Linked DNA regions of Labrys monachus. The protein of the gene in region 2 interacts with the protein of the main gene of each other region in a pairwise test. Links are inferred from orthologs where the notes say so. Each region holds a gene or a part of one and is shown on either strand. Other genes may lie near its edges. The genes, in order: J3R73_RS25715 and nuoG.

Region 1 (9,213 bases), 1.7 Mb from region 2 along the record:
ATGAGCCACGCCGTCGGCGTGGGGGCGCCGCTCGGCGCGGCCGAGACGCGGGCGATCATGGCGGCAGCCGTCAACAATTATGCGCATGGCCGGTCGGGCGTGCGCCCGGCGCTGGTCGAGCAGCTGCTCGCCCTGCTCGCGGAGGACTGCATCCCCGAAGTGCCCTCGCTCGGCTCGGTCGGCTATCTCAGCCACATGGCCCATATCGCCCTGGTGCTGATCGGCGAGGGAACCGCCCTGCATCGCGGCGAAAGGCTGCCGGGCGGCGAGGCGCTGGCGCGGATCGGCCGCGCGCCGCTGGTGCTCGAAGCCAAGGAGGGGCTCAGCCTCGTCAACGGCTCGCCCTGCGTCACCGGCCTCTCCGCCCTCGCCCTGTCGCGGGCGGAGCGGCTCGCCGGCTGGGCCGACAATATCGCCGCCATGAGCTTCGAGGTGCTGCGCGGCCAGCCCGTCGCCTTCGACGAGGCTTCGCTGGCGCTGCGCGTCTCCCCGGGCATGCAGGCTTCCGGCCGGCGCCTGCGAGCCCTCCTGGCGGACAGCGCCATCCTCGCCGCCGCCACCGGGCGGCAGACGCAGGATCCCCTCAGCCTGCGGGCCGTGCCTCACGTCCACGGCGCGGTGCGCGACGCGCTGGACATGATCGGCACGACCGTCGAGCGGGAGCTCGCCTCGGTGACCGACAACCCCGCGGTGATGGGCACGCCGGAGGCGCCGGAGGTCTATTCGGAAGCCCATGCCGTGGCGCCGGCGATCGGCCTCGCCATGGACCAGCTCGGCATCGCCGTCGCCGAGCTGGCGGCGATGGCCGAGCGGCGGATCGACCGGCTCGTCAACCCGCTGGTCAGCGGCCTGCCGCCCTTCCTGGCCGCCGACAGCGGCGTGGCGTCCGGCTTCATGATCGCCCAATACACGGCCGTGTCGCTGGCGGCCCGCAATCGCCGGCTGGCGAGCCCGGCCAGCCTCGACGGCGGCATCACCTCCGCCCTGCAGGAGGACCACCTCACCCATGCGACGCCCGCGGCGCTCAAGGCGCTCGACATCCTCGACAATGCCGAGCACATCCTGGCGATCGAGCTGCTGGCGGCCACGCAGGCCTATGACCTCCTGGAAGGCGGCCTCGCTCGGGCCGCGGGCACGGACCTGCTCTACCGGGACGTCCGCGCGGCGCTGCCGCCCTATCGCGACGACCGGCCCCTCGCCGGCGACATCGCCGTCGCGCGCGGCATCCTGCAGCGCGACCCGGGCTGAGGCCCGGCTGCCGCATCAGGCGATCGGGTCGTTCCAGCCCCATTGCCGCGCCAGATCGAGGCATTCGCGCCAGGTCGGCACGGCGTCCGTGGTGTTGATCGACCGCAGCGACGCCGCCGCCGCGGCATGGGCGAGCGCCAGCGCCTCCTTGAGGGCCCAGCCCTGGTGGAAGGCATAGAGGAAGCCGGCCGCGAAGGCATCGCCGGCACCGTTGGCCCCGGCCACTTCGGTCTTGGGCACCCGCACCGAGGGCTGGGTGACGACCTCGCCCGACCGCGTCACCGCGACGGCGCCGGTGGGGAAATGGGCGACCACCACGCCGCAGGCGCTGGCCGACAGCGTCGCCTTCGCCGCGCGGATGCAGGCCTCGACATCCGTGCGCCCCGCCGAGACCGTCGCCTCGCCGCCGATGGCGCCCATCTCGCTGTCATTGACGATGAAGAGGTCGAGATAGGGCAGAAGCGGCCGCACCAGCTCGGCGAGCCGCGCCGCCGTCACGCTGGCAAGCTCCAGATTGGTGACGAGGCCGGCCTGGCGCGCCTTGCGGAGCACGGTGATCCAGCCATTGGCGTCCGCCCCCCAGGGCGCGTCCATGCGGGGATGCACGCCCGGCAGGCCGAGATGGAGGATGCGCCCGCGCGTGGTGGTGAAATCGAAATGGTCCGGGGTCAGCAGCGCGCCGGCGCCTGTCCGGTAGATATGGGTGCGCCGGCCGGTGAGCTTGGAGCAGAAGGCGTCGCTATGGGCGGTCGGCGCCTGGGCGGTCGTCACCAGCTGCCGCCGCTCGATGCCGTAGCGGTCCGCCTCGGCCTGGAGCAGGCGGCCGTCCTCGTCGTCGCCGATCAGGCCGATGGTCTCGACCCAGAAGGCGGGATCGAGCCGCTTCACGTCGATGGCGAGGTTGCAGCCCGAGCCGCCGCCGCGCGATTCCTCGCTCAGGATCTCGGCGAGCCCGTCTTCCTGCGGCCAGAATTCGACCAGCTTGTTGCTGTCGACACACCAGGTGCCGCCGGTGACGATGCCGTTGCGCTCAGGCGTCGACATGCGCGCTCCTCCCTGCAGGCGATGCGCCCCGGACGGCGCCGGCGGATGGAAGCATGATGGGGGTCTGGCGGCTCATGGAAATTGTCTCGTCCTTGGGCTGTGTCGTCGCGGGGAGGATGTCGGGAAGGCGCCGCATCCTTCTTGTCCCTCCTGCATAGCCGCAACTGGAGCGGCCGGGCAACCGGGCAGGCGCCTCGGGCGAGGGTGTTTCGATCGGCCGCGGATTGAACTTTTTCCGCCGTCCGGCGTTGGGCAGGCGGCGTTCACCATTCTGAGCGGTTTGCACGCCATATCGTGGATCGATATCGGCCGTCGGCATGTCGGGGGATGGCCGGCGGGACGTTATCCTGTACGATCTCCCGCCTGCCGGAGAGCCGGTGATTACTGGAGTGGACGTCCCATGCATGGCGAATCTTTGATCATCTTTCTCGTTGTCGGCATCATCGCAGGATGGCTGGCCGGCGTGATCATGAACGGCGGAGGGTTCGGCCTGATCGGCGATCTCATCGTCGGCGTGGTCGGTGCCTTCATCGCCGGCCTGATCCTGCCGAGCTTCCATGTCGACCTCGGCTCCCCCCATCGTCAATTCGATCGTGTTCGCGCTGATCGGGGCCATCATCCTTCTCTTCGCCCTGCGCCTCGTCAGGCGCGTCTGAGGGCCGGGATGAACGGCGGATGAACGGCCCGGAAGGCCGCGATTAAGCCGTCCGGGTCCAGACTGGTATTCGAGGCGGGGTTTGGGCGTACTTCTTGATGAAAGGAGCGTTCGATGTTTCGAAAACTTGCATTGGCCGCCGTCGCCGCGATCGGGCTGGCGGCGGTTTCGGTCGGTGCCTCAGTGCCGGCCCAGGCCGCACCGCCCGACCGCGGCTATGGCGGGCAGCGCTTCATTCCCCATGGGCACGGAGGATGGGGGCACGGCGGCGGTGGCTGGCATGGCGGCGGCGGCGGATGGGGCCACGGCGGCGGCTGGCATGGCGGCGGCGGCGGATGGGGCCATCATCGCCGCTGGTATGGCGGTGGGGGTGGCGGCTGGGGCTACGGCGTGCCGTTCTACGGCTTTTACGGCGACCCCTATTATGATGACGACTATACGGTCTGCCGCTATCGGACCGTGCGAGTCTGGACGCGCTACGGCGTGCGGTGGGTGCGCCGGCGCGTCTGCTGGTAGGCTCCCGAGCGATCTTCCAGCGTTGCAGCCGCACCGGTCATCCGGTGCGGTTCCCTTTTCGACGCAGGTTTGCCGCCAAGCGACATGATAGAGATTCTCTATCGTGCGATGAGAATCGGTTCTTGATTGCCATCAAACGACGGCGCATTTTCCAGTCTGGAAATGGTCGAAAGTGAGTGGCATCGCATGTCCGAGCCTGGGCACGAGGACTGGAATACGGCACGGGCTGCCGAAATCATCGCCGCCGGCCGGGGCCTGGAAGGGCCGTTGCTGCCGATCCTGCACGGCTTCGTGCAGGCGTTCGGCTATGTTCCCGAGCCCGCCGTGCCGATGGTCGCCGAGGCGCTCAACCTGTCCCGCGCCGAGGTGCACGGCGTCGTCACCTTCTATCACGACTTCCGGCGCGAGCCTGCCGGCGACCATGTCGTCAAGCTCTGCCGCGCCGAGGCGTGCCAGGCGGCCGGCTGCGAGGCGCTCGCCGATCACCTCACCGGCAGGCTCGGCATCGGCTTCGGCGAGACGACGCCGGACGGCCGCGTCACGCTGGAGCCCGTCTACTGCCTCGGCCTGTGCGCCGTCTCGCCCGCGGCGATGATCGACGGCCGCCTGGTGGCGCGGCTCGACGAGAAGCGGCTCGACCGGGCGCTCGACGAGGTGGCGCGATGACCCTTCGCCTTTACATCCCCCGCGACGCCGCTGCCGTCGCCTGTGGTGCCGACGAGGTCGCTGCCGCCCTCCAGGTCGCCGCCATCGCCCGCAATCTCGACGTCGAGATCGTCCGCAACGGCTCGCGCGGCCTCGCCTGGCTGGAGCCCCTGGTCGAGCTCGTCACGCCCGAAGGCCGGATCGGCTACGGGCCGGCGGAGCCGGAGGACGCGGAAAGCCTGATCGCCGCCTTTGCCGGCGACGGCGCGCACCGGCTGCGGGTCGGCAGGCCCGAGGAACTGCCCTTCCTCAAGCGCCAGACCCGGCTGACCTTCGCCCGCGTCGGCATCGTCGATCCGCGCGACCTCGACGACTATAGGGCGCATGGCGGCCTCAAGGGGCTCGAAAAGGCGATCGCGCTCGGTCCCGCCGGCATCATCGAGGAAGTGACGAAATCCGGGCTGCGCGGGCGCGGCGGCGCCGGCTTTCCCACCGGCATCAAATGGAAGACGGTGGCCGACGCCAGGGGCGAGCGCAAATACATCGTCTGCAACGCCGACGAGGGCGACAGCGGCACCTTCGCCGACCGCATGCTGATGGAGGGCGACCCGTTCTGCCTGATCGAGGGCATGGCGATCGCCGGCATCGCCACCGGCGCCGCCAAGGGCTTCGTCTATATCCGCTCCGAATACCCGCATGCCATCGCGGCGATGAACGCCGCCGTCGACAAGGCCCGGCGCGCGGGCGTCCTCGGCCCCGCCGTGCTCGGCTCGGCCCATGGCTTCGACATGGAGGTGCGCGTCGGCGCCGGCGCCTATGTCTGCGGCGAGGAGACTTCGCTGCTCGAAAGCCTGGAGGGCCGCCGCGGCACGGTGCGCGCCAAGCCGCCGCTGCCGGCCCATAAGGGCCTGTTCGGCATGCCGACGGTGATCAACAACGTGCTGTCGCTGGCGACGGTCCCGGTGATCCTCGCCGATGGTGCCGAAGCCTATCGCGATTTCGGCATGGGCCGCTCGCGCGGCACGATGCCGATCCAGCTCGCCGGCAACCTCAATTATGGCGGCCTGTTCGAGACCGCCTTCGGCATCACGCTGGGCCAGCTCGTGGACGAGATCGGCGGGGGCTGCTTCACCGGCCGCCCGATCCGCGCCGTGCAGGTCGGCGGCCCGCTCGGCGCCTATTTCCCGCGCGAACTGTTCGACACGCCTTTCGACTACGAGGCCTTCGCCGCCCGCGACGGGCTCATCGGCCATGGCGGCATCGTCGTGTTCGACGACAGCGTCGACATGCGCCACCAGGCCCGCTTCGCCATGGCATTCTGCGCCGTCGAAAGCTGCGGCAAATGCACGCCCTGCCGCATCGGCTCGACCCGCGGCGCCGAGACGATCGACAAGATCATCGCCGGCCGGGACGTGGCGCGCAACATCGCCATCGTCGAGGACCTCTGCCAGACGATGAAGTTCGGCTCCCTGTGCGCGCTCGGCGGCTTCACGCCCTATCCGGTGCTGTCGGCGATCCGCCATTTTCCCGAGGACTTCCACCGCACGCCCCAGCGTGTCGCGGCGGAGTGAGGGTGATGATGGCCACAGTCCTCATGTCATCCCGGAAGCGCGCAGCGCTATCCGGGACCGTCACCAGAACCATTCTTGCCCGCGGTCCCGTGTCTGCACCGCACCACTTCGTGGTGCCGTGCGCACGGGATGACAGGCCCAGTGTCCCTCTTCTCGCCGAGGTGCGGTAATGTCTCTCGTCCACGAAATCGACTACGGCACGCCGCTCTCCAAGTCCGAGAAGATGGTCACCCTGACCATCGACGGCAACGAGGTGACCGTGCCGGAAGGCACCTCGATCATGCGCGCGGCGATGGAGATGGGCACGCAGATCCCCAAGCTCTGCGCCACCGACATGGTCGACGCCTGGGGCTCCTGCCGGATGTGCCTGGTCGAGATCGAGGGCCGCAACGGCACGCCGGCGTCCTGCACCACGCCGGTCGCGCCGGGCATCCGGGTCAAGACGCAGACGCAGCGCCTGGCCGAGATCCGCAAGGGCGTGATGGAGCTCTACATCTCCGACCATCCGCTCGACTGCCTCACCTGCGCCGCCAACGGCGATTGCGAATTGCAGGACATGGCGGGCGCGGTCGGCCTGCGCGAGGTGCGCTACGGCTATGAGGGCGACGATCACCTCGGCCTGGAGAAGGACACCTCCAACCCCTATTTCACCTTCGACACCTCCAAATGCATCGTCTGCTCGCGCTGCGTGCGCGCCTGCGAGGAGGTCCAGGGCACCTTCGCGCTGACGATCTCCGGCCGCGGCTTCGACAGCCGCGTCTCCCCGGGCATGGACGAGAATTTCTTCGATTCCGAATGCGTCTCCTGCGGCGCCTGCGTGCAGGCCTGCCCGACCGCGACGCTCACCGAGAACAAGGTGATCGAGATCGGCCAGCCCGAGCATTCGGTGGTGACGACCTGCGCCTATTGCGGCGTCGGCTGCGCCTTCAAGGCCGAGATGCGCGGCGAGGAACTCGTGCGCATGGTGCCCTACAAGGACGGCAAGGCCAATCGCGGCCATTCCTGCATCAAGGGCCGCTTCGCCTGGGGCTACGCCACCCACAAGGAGCGCATCCTCAAGCCGATGGTGCGCGCCAAGATCACCGACCCGTGGCGCGAAGTGTCGTGGGAGGAGGCGATCGGCCATGCCGCCTCCGAGTTCCGCCGCATCCAGGCCAAGGCCGGCCGCACCGCCATCGGCGGCATCACCTCCTCGCGCTGCACCAATGAGGAAACCTATCTGGTGCAGAAGCTGATCCGCGCCGGCTTCGGCAACAACAATGTCGATACCTGCGCCCGCGTCTGCCATTCCCCCACCGGCTACGGCCTCGGCCAGGCCTTCGGCACCTCGGCCGGCACCCAGGATTTCGATTCGGTCGAAGAGAGCGACGTCGTCATCATCATCGGCGCCAACCCGACCGACGGCCATCCGGTGTTCGGCTCGCGCCTGAAGAAGCGGCTGCGCGAAGGCGCACGCCTCATCGTCATCGATCCGCGCAAGACCGACATCGTGCGCACGCCGCATGTCGAGGCCGACTACCATCTGCCGCTGCTCCCCGGCACCAATGTCGCTGTTCTCACCGCCCTCGCCCATGTCATCGTCACCGAGGGCCTGGTGGACGAGGATTTCGTGCGCGAGCGCTGCGACTGGGACGATTTCCAGGAATGGGCGAGCTTCGTCGCCGAACCGCGCCATGCGCCGGAAGCGACGGCCGCGATGACCGGCGTGCCGGCCGAACTGGTGCGCGGCGCCGCCCGCCTCTACGCCACCGGCGGCAATGGCGCGATCTATTACGGCCTCGGCGTCACCGAGCACAGCCAGGGCTCGACCACGGTGATGGCGATCGCCAACCTGGCGATGGCGACCGGCAATATCGGCCGCCGCGGCGTCGGCGTGAACCCGCTGCGCGGCCAGAACAATGTGCAGGGCTCCTGCGACATGGGTTCGTTCCCGCATGAATTCACCGGCTACCGCCACGTCGCCACCGATGCCGTGCGCTCGACCTTCGAATCGCTGTGGGGCGTGACGCTCGACAAGGAGCCGGGCCTGCGCATCCCCAACATGTTCGATGCGGCGATCGACGGCACCTTCCTCGGCCTCTATGTCCAGGGCGAGGACATCGTCCAGTCGGACCCCGATACCAAGCACGTCACCGCCGGCCTCTCGGCGATGGAATGCGTCGTCGTGCAGGATCTCTTCCTCAACGAGACCGCGAACTACGCCCATGTCTTCCTGCCGGGCTCGACCTTCCTGGAAAAGGACGGCACCTTCACCAATGCCGAACGCCGCATCCAGCGCGTGCGCAAGGTGATGGCGCCGAAATCGGGCTATGCCGACTGGGAGATCACCCTGCTCCTCGCCAAGGCGCTCGGCTACGAGATGGCCTACAGTCATCCGTCCGAGATCATGGACGAGATCGCCAAGATGACGCCGACCTTCACCGGCGTCTCCTATGCCAAGCTCGAGGAAATGGGCTCGGTGCAGTGGCCCTGCAACGAGAAGGCGCCGGAGGGCACGCCGGTCATGCATATCGACCAGTTCGTGCGCGGCAAGGGCCGCTTCGTCGTCACCGAATACATCCCCACCGACGAGCGCACCGGCCCGCGCTATCCGCTGCTCCTCACCACCGGCCGCATCCTGTCGCAATACAATGTCGGCGCGCAGACGCGGCGGACGGAGAATTCGATGTGGCACGAGGAGGACGTGCTCGAGATCCATCCGCACGACGCCGAGCAGCGCGGCATCCGCGACGGCGACTGGGTCCGCCTCGAAAGCCGCTCCGGCTCGACCTCGCTGCGCGCGACGATCAGCGAGCGCGTGGCGCCCGGCGTGATCTACACCACCTTCCACCATCCGGCGACGCAGGCCAACGTCATCACCACGGACTATTCGGACTGGGCGACCAACTGCCCCGAATACAAGGTCACGGCGGTGCAGGTGATGCCCTCCAACGGGCCGACCGAGTGGCAGGAAGAATATGAGGCGCTGGCCAGGAACGCCCGGCGCATCGCGGCGGAGTGAGGGTTTGGGTAGTCGTGCCTGAGAAGGTCGCGCTGCCCCTCACCTCTATCCTCTCCCCGCAAGCGGGGAGAGGAGGCACGATCGCCGCGGCTTCCGTGTTGCGCGTCTCATCTCGCGCAACCGCCGGGCGAGACTCGGCGCTTCAAGCCGCCCTGAACGTCGAAGCCCCCTCGCCCCGCTTGCGGGGAGAGGATAGAGGTGAGGGGCAGCGCAACTCTCTTTAAGGGCCATAGATCCGAGACCCCATGACGAACGAGACGCCATCCCCCACCCGCTCCGTCACCCGCCTCGCCTGGCGCGAAGGCGTGTTCTCGCAAGGCGAGCGTGTCATCCCCGAGGAGACCGCCGTCTCGCTCGTCTATGACGGCGGCTCGCATGCGGTGATGATGGCGAGCCCTGCCGACCTCGGGGATTTCGCCGTCGGCTTCTCGCTCACCGAAGGCATCATCGCCTCGCCCGACGACATCGCCGAGTTCGAGCGCGTCGACCATGACGAGGGCATCGAGCTGCGCCTGTGGCTGAAGGGCGACCGC
Region 2 (9,412 bases):
TTCGGACTCCGCTTCCGCCAGGTCGAAGGGCGGGCGGTTCGTCTCGGCCAGCGCCGAGATGAAGAAGATCACGAACATCGGCAGCAACGGCAGCCAGTACCAGTTCAGGATGGTGAGCCAGGGCACGCCGAGCAGGCTGGCGAGGCCGCGGCTGTGCTGCGCCTCGACGATCGCGGTGAGGTTCAGGGAACCGGCGCAGAGCAGCACCGTGATGATGACGAAACCGATCGAGACTTCGTAGGACACCATCTGCGCGGCGGCACGCAGCGCCGACAGGAACGGATATTTCGAATTGGACGCCCAGCCGGCCATGATGGTGCCGTAGACGCCGAGCGAGGAGATCGCAAAGACGTAGAGAATGCCGACATTGATGTCGGCGATCACCCAGCCCGCGGTGAGCGGCAGCACTGCCCAGCCCGCCAAGGCGAGCACGCAGGTGACGAGGGGGGCGAGAAGGAAGACACCCTTGTTGGCGCCGGCCGGAATCACCGGCTCCTTGAGGACGAATTTGAGGAGGTCCGCGAAGGACTGGAAGAGGCCGAACGGCCCGACGACGTTCGGACCGCGACGGAGCTGCACCGCCGCCCAGATCTTGCGGTCCGCCAGAAGATAAAAGGCGATGAAGACCAGCAGGCAGACAAGCAGCACAAGGCTCTCAACGATCGGCAGACCGACCTTCCAGAGCAAAGTATCCCAAATCGTCATGGCCCCTGCCCTTATTCTGCTGCCAGCGGCAGCCCGCCCCGGGCCAGCTGCGAACACTGCGCCATCACTGCCGAAGCGCGCGCGATGGGATTGGTCAAATAGAAATCGGCGATCGGCGCCACGAAAGCATCCTTGGCCGGCGTCCCGCCCTTGCCGGCAAGCAGCGCGATGGCGGCCGGGTCGGCCGGGACGATATGGTCCACCGCCCCGAAATGCGGGAAGGCGGCCGTCAGCGTCCGGCGCAGCGCAGCAAGCGAATCATAGCCGAGCTTGACGCCGAGAACCTCCGACAGGGCGCGCAGGATCGCCCAGTCCTCGCGCGCCTCGCCCGGCGGGAAGGCCGCACGGTTGGCGAACTGCACGCGTCCTTCGGTGTTGACGTAGAGGCCCGAACGTTCGGGATAGGCCGCCGCCGGCAGGATCACGTCGGCGCGGTGGGCACCGCGATCGCCATGGCTGCCCTGATAGACGACGAAGGCGCCGGGCGCGACCGTCACCTCGTCCGCGCCGAGCAGGAAGAGGACGTCGAGGGCGCCCGCAGCGGCCATGCCGGCTGCGTCGAGGCCGCCCTCGCCCGGCACGAAGCCGAGGTCGAGGGCGCCGACGCGCGAGGCCGCGTTGTGCAGCACGCCGAAGCCGTTCCAGCCGTCCTTGACCGCGCCGAGATCCCGCGCCGCCCTGGCGGCCAGAGAGAGCAGCGCCGCACCGTCCTCTCGGGCATAGACGCCGCCGCCGACGATGATGATCGGCTTCTGCGCACCCTTGAGCACGTCGGCGAACGCGCCCCTGCCCGCCGCGAGATCGGCGAGCGTATCGGCGCCAGCGCCGAGATAGTCATAGGAATAAGTGAGATCGACCTTCTCGCCGATCAGCGCGACCCTGGTGCCCCGGAGCCACCGCTTGCGGATACGGGCGTTGAGAACCGCCGCTTCCTTGCGCGGATTGGTGCCGACGAGGAGGATGGCGTCGGCCTCCTCGATGCCGGCGATGGTCGGATTGAACAGATAGGAAGCGCGGCCGAGCGAGGGGTCGATCCTGGCGCCGTCCTGGCGGGCATCGAGGTTCTTCGAACCCAGCCGGGCGATCAGGTCCTTGAGCGCGTAGAGTTCCTCCACGGCGGCAAGATCGCCCGCGATGGCGCCGATGCGCTCGGGCCTGGCCGCCTTGACCTTGGCCGCGATGGCGGCGAACGCCTCCTGCCAGCCGACCGCCTTCAGACGGCCGTCGACGCGCAGATAGGGCTTGTCGAGCCGCTGCGTGCGCAGGCCGTCCCACACGAAGCGGGTCTTGTCCGAAATCCACTCCTCGTTCACCGCCTCGTTGGTGCGGGGCATGATCCGCATCACCTCGCGGCCGCGGGCGTCGATGCGGATGGCCGATCCGACGGCGTCCATGACGTCGATCGATTCGGTCTTCGACAGTTCCCACGGACGGGCATGAAACTCGTAGGGCTTGGACGTCAGCGCGCCGACCGGGCAGAGATCGATGACATTGCCCTGCAATTCGGAGCTCATCGCCTTTTCGAGATAGGTCGTGATCTCCATGTCCTCGCCGCGGCCGATCGCGCCAAGATCGGAGACGCCGGCGACTTCCGTGGTGAAGCGGACGCAACGCGTGCAGTGGATGCAGCGGTTCATCACCGTCTTGACGAGCGGCCCGATATATTTGTCCTCGACCGCCCGCTTGTTCTCGGCGTAGCGGTTCTTGTCGGCGCCATAGGCCATCGCCTGGTCCTGCAGATCGCACTCGCCGCCCTGATCGCAGATCGGGCAATCCAGCGGATGGTTGATGAGCAGGAACTCCATGACGCCCTCGCGGGCCTTCTTGACCATGGGGCTCTTGGTGAGCACCACCGGCGGCTCGCCCTTCGGGCCAGGCCGGAGATCGCGTACCGCCATGGCGCAGGATGCCGTCGGCTTGGGCGGTCCGCCCTTCACCTCGACCAGGCACATGCGGCAGTTGCCGGCAATCGACAGGCGCTCGTGAAAGCAAAAACGCGGGATCTCAGCTCCCGCAGCTTCGCAGGCCTGGAGGAGCGTATACTCCGCCGGGACTTCGATTTCCTGTCCGTCGACGATCAGCTTGGCCATGGATAACCTTGACGATCAGGCCCGGAGCGCGACACGCAATCCAGACTCTTTCCAAACTCGACTTCGCAAAATTCCGCGCCGCGATCAACTGCTGCGATGCGAAAAAGAAGCGCTGTGAAGCGGCGGGGACGTTGTGTCGCCCCCGCCGCAGAATGACTTGCAACCGGCGGCTGCCGGCGGCCTATTCCGCCGCCTGCAGAACGGGATCGGAATGCGGATTGGCGGCATATTGATCGATCCGCGCTTCGATCTCGTGACGGAAATGGGCGATCAGCCCCTGGATCGGCCAGGCCGCGGCATCGCCGAGCGCACAGATCGTATGGCCCTCCACCTGCTTGGTGACGTCGAGCAGCATGTCGATCTCGCGCTTCTGGGCACGGCCTTCGGCCATGCGGGTCATCACCCGCCACATCCAGCCGGTGCCCTCGCGGCACGGCGTGCACTGGCCGCAGCTCTCATGCTTGTAGAAATAAGCGAGGCGGGCGATGGCGCGGATGACGTCGGTGGACTTGTCCATCACGATGACGGCCGCGGTGCCGAGACCGGAGCGGAGCTTGGAAAGCGAGTCGAAGTCCATCGGCGTGTCGATGATCTGTTCGGCCGGCACCATGCGCACGGACGATCCGCCGGGGATGACCGCCTTCAGGTTTTCCCACCCGCCGCGGACGCCGCCGCAATGGCGCTCGATCAGCTCGCGGAACGGAATACCCATCGCCTCTTCGACGTTGCACGGCTTGTTGACGTGGCCGGAGACGCAGAAAAGCTTGGTGCCGACATTGTTGGGATTGCCGATGCCGGCAAACCAGCCGGCACCGCGGCGCAGGATGGTCGGCGCGACGGCGATCGATTCCACATTGTTGACGGTGGTCGGGCAGCCATACAGGCCCATATTGGCCGGGAAGGGCGGCTTCATGCGCGGCATGCCCTTCTTGCCTTCGAGGCTCTCGAGCAGCGCCGTTTCCTCGCCGCAGATATAGGCACCGGCGCCGTGATGCACGTAGAGATCGAATTCCCAGCCATGCTTGTTGTTCTTGCCGATGAGGCCGGCCTCGTAGGCCTCGTCGACGGCTGCCTGCAGCGCCTCGCGCTCGCGCACATATTCGCCGCGTATATAAATGTAGCAGGCATGGGCGTTCATCGCGAAGGAGGCGATCAGGCAGCCTTCCACCAGATGATGCGGATCATGCCGCATGATCTCGCGGTCCTTGCAGGTGCCCGGCTCCGACTCGTCGGCGTTGACGACCAGATAGCTCGGCCGGCCGTCCGACTTCTTCGGCATGAAGGACCATTTGAGGCCGGTCGGAAAGCCCGCTCCGCCGCGTCCGCGCAGGCCCGAAGCCTTCATCTCATTGATGATCCAGTCCTGGCCCATCTCGAGAATCTGCTTGGTGCCGTCCCACGAGCCCCGCTTGATCGCGGCCTGCAGGCCGGGCGAGTGAAACCCGTAGAGATTGGTGAAGATACGGTCGCGATCAGCAAGCATGGCGGACCTGAAAATCTGAGAGCGGAAAATATTTCGTCGAACCACGCCCGGCGAAAGAACCTGTCGTCGAAGGGCGGATCATGCGAAGCCGCCCTCCCCTTTCGCCGTCACGCCGGCTTGACCGGAGCCGCCGCCGAAGCTTTGGCCGCCTCCGCAGCCTTGGCCGCTTCGGCCGCCTTGGCGGCAGCCTGCTTCTCCTTCTCCTCGGCGAAGCGCTTCTGCCAGGAACCGACGACGGAGCCGTCATAAAGGGCGGGGTCGCTCAGCGTCTCCGCGCCGCCTTCCGGCTCCGAGGAGAAACGCCCGTTCTGCGGCCCGGGCTTCACCGGCCGGCCGGCGGCCAGGTCGTCGAGCACCTTGGTGATGCTCTCCGCGGTGAGGTCCTCATAGAAGTCGTAATTGATCTGCACCATCGGTGCATTGCAGCAGGCGCCGAGGCACTCCACCTCGAGCCAGGAGAAATTGCCGTCCGCGGACACGTGATGCTCCGGACCGACGCGCTTCCGGACCGCATCCTTGATCGCTTCGGCGCCACGCAGCATGCAGGGCGTGGTTCCGCACAGCTGGATGAAATATTTGCCGACGGGCGCCAGGTTGAACATCGTGTAGAAGGTGGCGATCTCCAGCACCCGGATCCGCGCCATGCCGAGCCTGGCCGCGATCGCCTCGATCGCCGCCTGCGACACCCAGCCGCCGGCCTGCTCCTGCGCCCGCCACAACAGCGGAATCACCGCCGAGGCCTCACGGCCTGGCGGATATTTGGCGATCTGCTGGTCGATCCAGGCCTCGTTTTCAGCCGTGAAGGCGAAGGATGCCGGCTGGAGTTCCTGGGGCGCGAGCCTGCGAACGGACATGCGCTCAATCCTCTTTCCTGATGCCGCCGGCCGGACTACGATCCGCCGTCGGCAAACATACGATACTCAACGATCGACCTCGCCGAACACGATGTCGAGCGAGCCGAGAATGGCCGAAACGTCGGCCAGCATGTAGCCGCGGCACAGCCAGTCCATCGACTGCAGATGGGCGAAGCCGGGCGCCCGGATCTTGCAGCGATAAGGCTTGTTGCCGCCATCCGAGACGAGATAGACGCCGAATTCGCCCTTGGGAGCCTCCACCGCCGCATAAACCTCGCCGGCCGGCACGTGGTAGCCTTCCGTATAGAGCTTGAAGTGGTGGATGAGGGCTTCCATCGAGCGCTTCATTTCGCCGCGCTTGGGCGGCACGATCTTGTTGTCCACCGTCGAAACCGGGCCCGGTGTCTTCCTGAGCAGCGCGATGCACTGCCTCATGATGCGGACCGACTGCCGCATTTCTTCCATGCGGATGCAATAGCGGTCGAAATTGTCGCCGTTCCTGCCGATGGGGATGTCGAAATCGAGCTCGGCATAGCATTCGTAGGGCTGCGACTTGCGCAGGTCCCAGGCGGCGCCGGAGCCGCGCACCATCACGCCCGAATAGCCCCAGGCCCAGGCGTCGTCGAGCGCGACGATACCGATGTCGACATTGCGCTGCTTGAAGATGCGGTTGTCGGTCAGCAGGCCCTCGAGGTCGTCGCACACCTTCAGGAAGGGGTCGCAGAAGGCCTCGATGTCGTTGATGAGGTCGGGCGGCAGGTCCTGATGCACCCCGCCGGCGCGGAAATAGGCGGCGTGCATGCGGCTTCCCGATGCCCGCTCGTAGAAGATCATCAGCTTCTCGCGCTCCTCGAAGCCCCACAGCGGCGGCGTCAGGGCGCCGACGTCCATGGCCTGCGTCGTCACGTTGAGAAGATGCGACAGCAGCCGGCCGATCTCGCAATAGAGCACACGGATCAGCTGGCCGCGCCGGGGCACCTCGATGCCGAGCAGACGCTCGATCGCCAGGCAATAAGCGTGCTCCTGGTTCATCGGGGCGACATAGTCCAGGCGATCGAAATAGGGGATCGCCTGCATGAAGGTCTTGGCTTCGATCAGCTTCTCGGTACCGCGATGGAGCAGGCCGATATGCGGGTCGACCCTCTCGACCACCTCGCCGTCCAGCTCCATGACGAGACGCAGCACACCATGGGCCGCGGGGTGCTGCGGGCCGAAATTGATCGCGAAATTACGCAGGTGTGGTTGGTCGTTCATCGCGTTCCCAAATGCTCCAGCGCGCCGGAAGCCCCTCCGGCCCGAAGTTCCATCGGCGCCGGCTCCACGCTCCAGGCGGGAAACCGGCCAGCCTCAAATCATCGTCCGGTTCAGCCGGCCTTCGCCTTTTCATCGCCCGGCAGCACGTAGTCCGTGCCTTCCCAGGGCGAAAGAAAGTCGAAATTCCGGAACTCCTGATTGAGCCGTACCGGCTCGTAGACCACCCGCTTGGCCTCGTCGTCCCAGCGCACCTCGACGAAGCCGGTGAGCGGAAAATCCTTGCGCAGCGGATAGCCGTCGAAACCGTAATCGGTCAGCAGGCGTCGCAGATCCGGATGGCCGGTGAAGAGGATGCCGTAGAGATCATAGGCCTCGCGTTCGAACCAAAGCGCGCCGGAGAACACGCCCACCGCGGACGGCACCGGCGTCGCCTCGTCGGTCTCGACCTTGATGCGGATGCGCGCATTCTTCGTCGGCGACAGCAGATGATAGACGACGTCGAAACGCTTCTCCCGGGCGGGGTAGTCCGCACCGCAGATGTCGATGAACGATACGAAGCGGCAGCCCGCATCATCGCGCAGATAGGTCAGCACCGCCAGGATATCGTCCGGACCGGTGGTGACCGTGAGCTCGTCGAAGGCGTGGACGACGCCGGTCACGGCGCCGGGAAACGCCTGCTGAACCGCCTCGCCGATCGACTGCAGGACTTCGGTCTTTGCCATGTCGGGCCCGCTCAACGTTCGATTGTGCCGGTGCGGCGGATTTTCTTCTGCAGCAGAAGGACGCCATACAGCAGCGCTTCAGCCGTGGGCGGGCAGCCGGGTACGTAGATGTCGACCGGGACGATCCGGTCGCAGCCGCGCACCACCGCATAGGAATAGTGATAATAGCCGCCGCCATTGGCGCAGGAGCCCATGGAGATGACGTAGCGCGGCTCCGGCATCTGGTCATAGACCTTGCGCAGCGCAGGAGCCATCTTGTTGGTCAGCGTGCCCGCGACGATCATCACGTCCGACTGGCGCGGCGAGGCGCGGGGCGCAAAGCCGAACCGCTCGACGTCGTAGCGCGGCATCGAAACCTGCATCATCTCGACGGCGCAGCAGGCCAGGCCGAACGTCATCCACATCAGCGAGCCGGTGCGGGCCCAGTTGATGAGGTTGTCGGCCGTGGTCACCAGGAAGCCGCGATCGGCCAGCTCATTGTTGATTTCGACGAAGAAGGGATCCGTCGAGCCGACCGGCATGCCGGTGTTCGGGTCGATGATCCCGCGCGGAGCCGGCGCCGTCAGCGTGCGGCCCCGAACGCCGGAGGTTGGAGCGTCGAGATTCAATCCCATTCGAGCGCGCCTTTCTTCCATTCATAGACAAAGCCGATGGTCAGCACGGCCAGGAAAATCATCATCGAGGTGAAGCCGAACAGCCCGACATGCTTGAAGGTGATCGCCCAGGGAAAAAGAAACGCCACTTCCAGGTCGAAAATGATGAAGAGGATCGAAACCAGATAAAAGCGCACGTCGAATTTCATACGCGCGTCGTCAAAGGCATTGAACCCGCATTCATAAGCGGAGAGCTTTTCCGGATCCGGGCTCTGGAACGCCACGATGAAGGGCGCCACCAGCAGAGCCAGACCGATCACGGCCGAGACCCCCACGAAGATGATGAGCGGCAGATAGCCGGCGAGAAGAGTGTCCATCGGCAGAACCCTGGCTGCGGCAGCCCTGCGAAAACGCTGCGGCGACCGCTATTTGGACGATATAGGCACGGCGGTCCCGAACGGAAGAGCGCACGCCCATGCGGGCCGCCCAGGTTTCCGGGCGCGGAAATTCTGTCCCGCGCCGAATGGTGGGCCGCCTGCTGCGAGCCTTAAACCACGGCCATGACAGGCGCAAGCTTGGAAGCGTTCCAGCCAGTCAGATTCATACCGCACTGCGGCAAAGGGAACTACCCTTGCGGGAGGGCGCCTCCCGGCGTCGCGCCGCGCGTTCGGGAATCCGGTGCGCGGGCCGCCGTCTTTTTCACAGCCCGGCACCGACGCCCCGGGCGAGCGTCAAGCGATTCGACGCCCCGCCTGCACAGGCCGGGCACGGGCCGGCGGTCGGTGCAACCGGAACAAGTTCCTCCCGCCTCAGTTGTGTTCCCATCATCCCTCCAAGGAGCTCATCCTTATGCCCAGCGAAAAGAACCTTAACGAACTGTTCATCGAAACGCTGAAAGACATCTATTACGCGGAGAAGCAGATCCTGCGGGCTCTGCCCAAGATGGCACGGGAAGCCACGTCGCCGGAACTCAAGAAGGCGTTCGAGACCCATCGCGACGAGACCGAAGGCCATGTCGAGCGGCTGCAGCAGATCTTCGAGCAGATCGGCAAGCCGGCGCGCGGCAAGACCTGCGACGCCATCGTCGGCATCATCGAGGAAGCCAAGGAAGTGATGGAGGAATTCAAGGGCGCCTCCGCGCTCGATGCCGGCCTGACGGCATCGGCCCAGGCGGTCGAGCATTACGAGATCGCCCGTTACGGCACGCTCAAGACATGGGCCGGACAGCTCGGCATGAACGATGCCGTGAAGCTGCTCGACCTGACGCTGCAGGAGGAGATCAAGACGGACAAGCTGCTGTCGCAGCTCGCCAACACCACCGTCAACCGCAAGGCTGCCTGATCGCTCGGAAGACAAGCCGCGGAGGCTGGGGCTCCAGCCTCCGTACGCGGCCTTGACGATCCTGTCGTCGACCATGTCGCGCCGTAGCGCGGCATCAGGCAAGGCGCCTTAGATAGGCCTCCAGGGCATCCCAATCGCCGGGCGGCGCGGACAAGCCGATATAGCCATCGGGCCGGACTGCCAGCAGGCGGTCCGGCCCGACGGCTTTTCGGGGGGCATCCAAGAGTTGCGGATAGCGGGCGGCGACGGCAGTACCGCGCCGGACATCGTCCGTGAACAGCAGGAAGCGCGGCGTCCCGCCGCTGCCCGGTGCGGAGCCGCCATAATGCTCCGGTACCACTCTCGCGCCGGCCCCATGGCCGACCGACAG

What was found.
Region 1: the proteins of nuoG (region 2) and J3R73_RS25715 interact in binary tests that used the Escherichia coli proteins (3 or more experiments, as listed by UniProt). The link is inferred for Labrys monachus from one-to-one orthologs.

The regions. Positions count from the first base shown.
Region 1 is NZ_JAUSVK010000001.1:5,615,254-5,624,466, forward strand. What follows is about bases 2,683-5,389. They hold J3R73_RS25715 (formate dehydrogenase subunit gamma), read left to right. Parts: upstream 2,683-3,649; coding sequence 3,650-4,129; downstream 4,130-5,389. Other genes in these bases: J3R73_RS25710 (hypothetical protein), read left to right, coding at 3,062-3,463; J3R73_RS25720 (formate dehydrogenase beta subunit), read left to right, coding at 4,126-5,389. In the rest of the region: J3R73_RS25695 (HAL/PAL/TAL family ammonia-lyase), read left to right, coding at 1-1,248; J3R73_RS25700 (carbohydrate kinase family protein), read right to left, coding at 1,264-2,292; more of J3R73_RS25720, read left to right, coding at 5,390-5,679; fdhF (formate dehydrogenase subunit alpha), read left to right, coding at 5,849-8,680; formate dehydrogenase accessory sulfurtransferase FdhD, read left to right, coding at 8,926-9,213. UniProt on the Escherichia coli protein: NDH-1 shuttles electrons from NADH, via FMN and iron-sulfur (Fe-S) centers, to quinones in the respiratory chain. The immediate electron acceptor for the enzyme in this species is believed to be ubiquinone.
Region 2 is NZ_JAUSVK010000001.1:3,953,410-3,962,821, forward strand. Bases 257-3,162 are described here. They hold nuoG (NADH-quinone oxidoreductase subunit NuoG), read right to left. Parts: upstream 2,796-3,162; coding sequence 717-2,795; downstream 257-716. Other genes in these bases: nuoH (NADH-quinone oxidoreductase subunit NuoH), read right to left, coding at 257-705; nuoF (NADH-quinone oxidoreductase subunit NuoF), read right to left, coding at 2,977-3,162. Outside these bases: more of nuoH, read right to left, coding at 1-256; more of nuoF, read right to left, coding at 3,163-4,278; J3R73_RS18030 (NADH-quinone oxidoreductase subunit D), read right to left, coding at 5,199-6,386; J3R73_RS18035 (NADH-quinone oxidoreductase subunit C), read right to left, coding at 6,497-7,108; J3R73_RS18040 (NuoB/complex I 20 kDa subunit family protein), read right to left, coding at 7,120-7,722; J3R73_RS18045 (NADH-quinone oxidoreductase subunit A), read right to left, coding at 7,713-8,078; J3R73_RS18050 (YciE/YciF ferroxidase family protein), read left to right, coding at 8,551-9,042; J3R73_RS18055 (FAD-dependent monooxygenase), read right to left, coding at 9,137-9,412. UniProt on the Escherichia coli protein: NDH-1 shuttles electrons from NADH, via FMN and iron-sulfur (Fe-S) centers, to quinones in the respiratory chain. The immediate electron acceptor for the enzyme in this species is believed to be ubiquinone.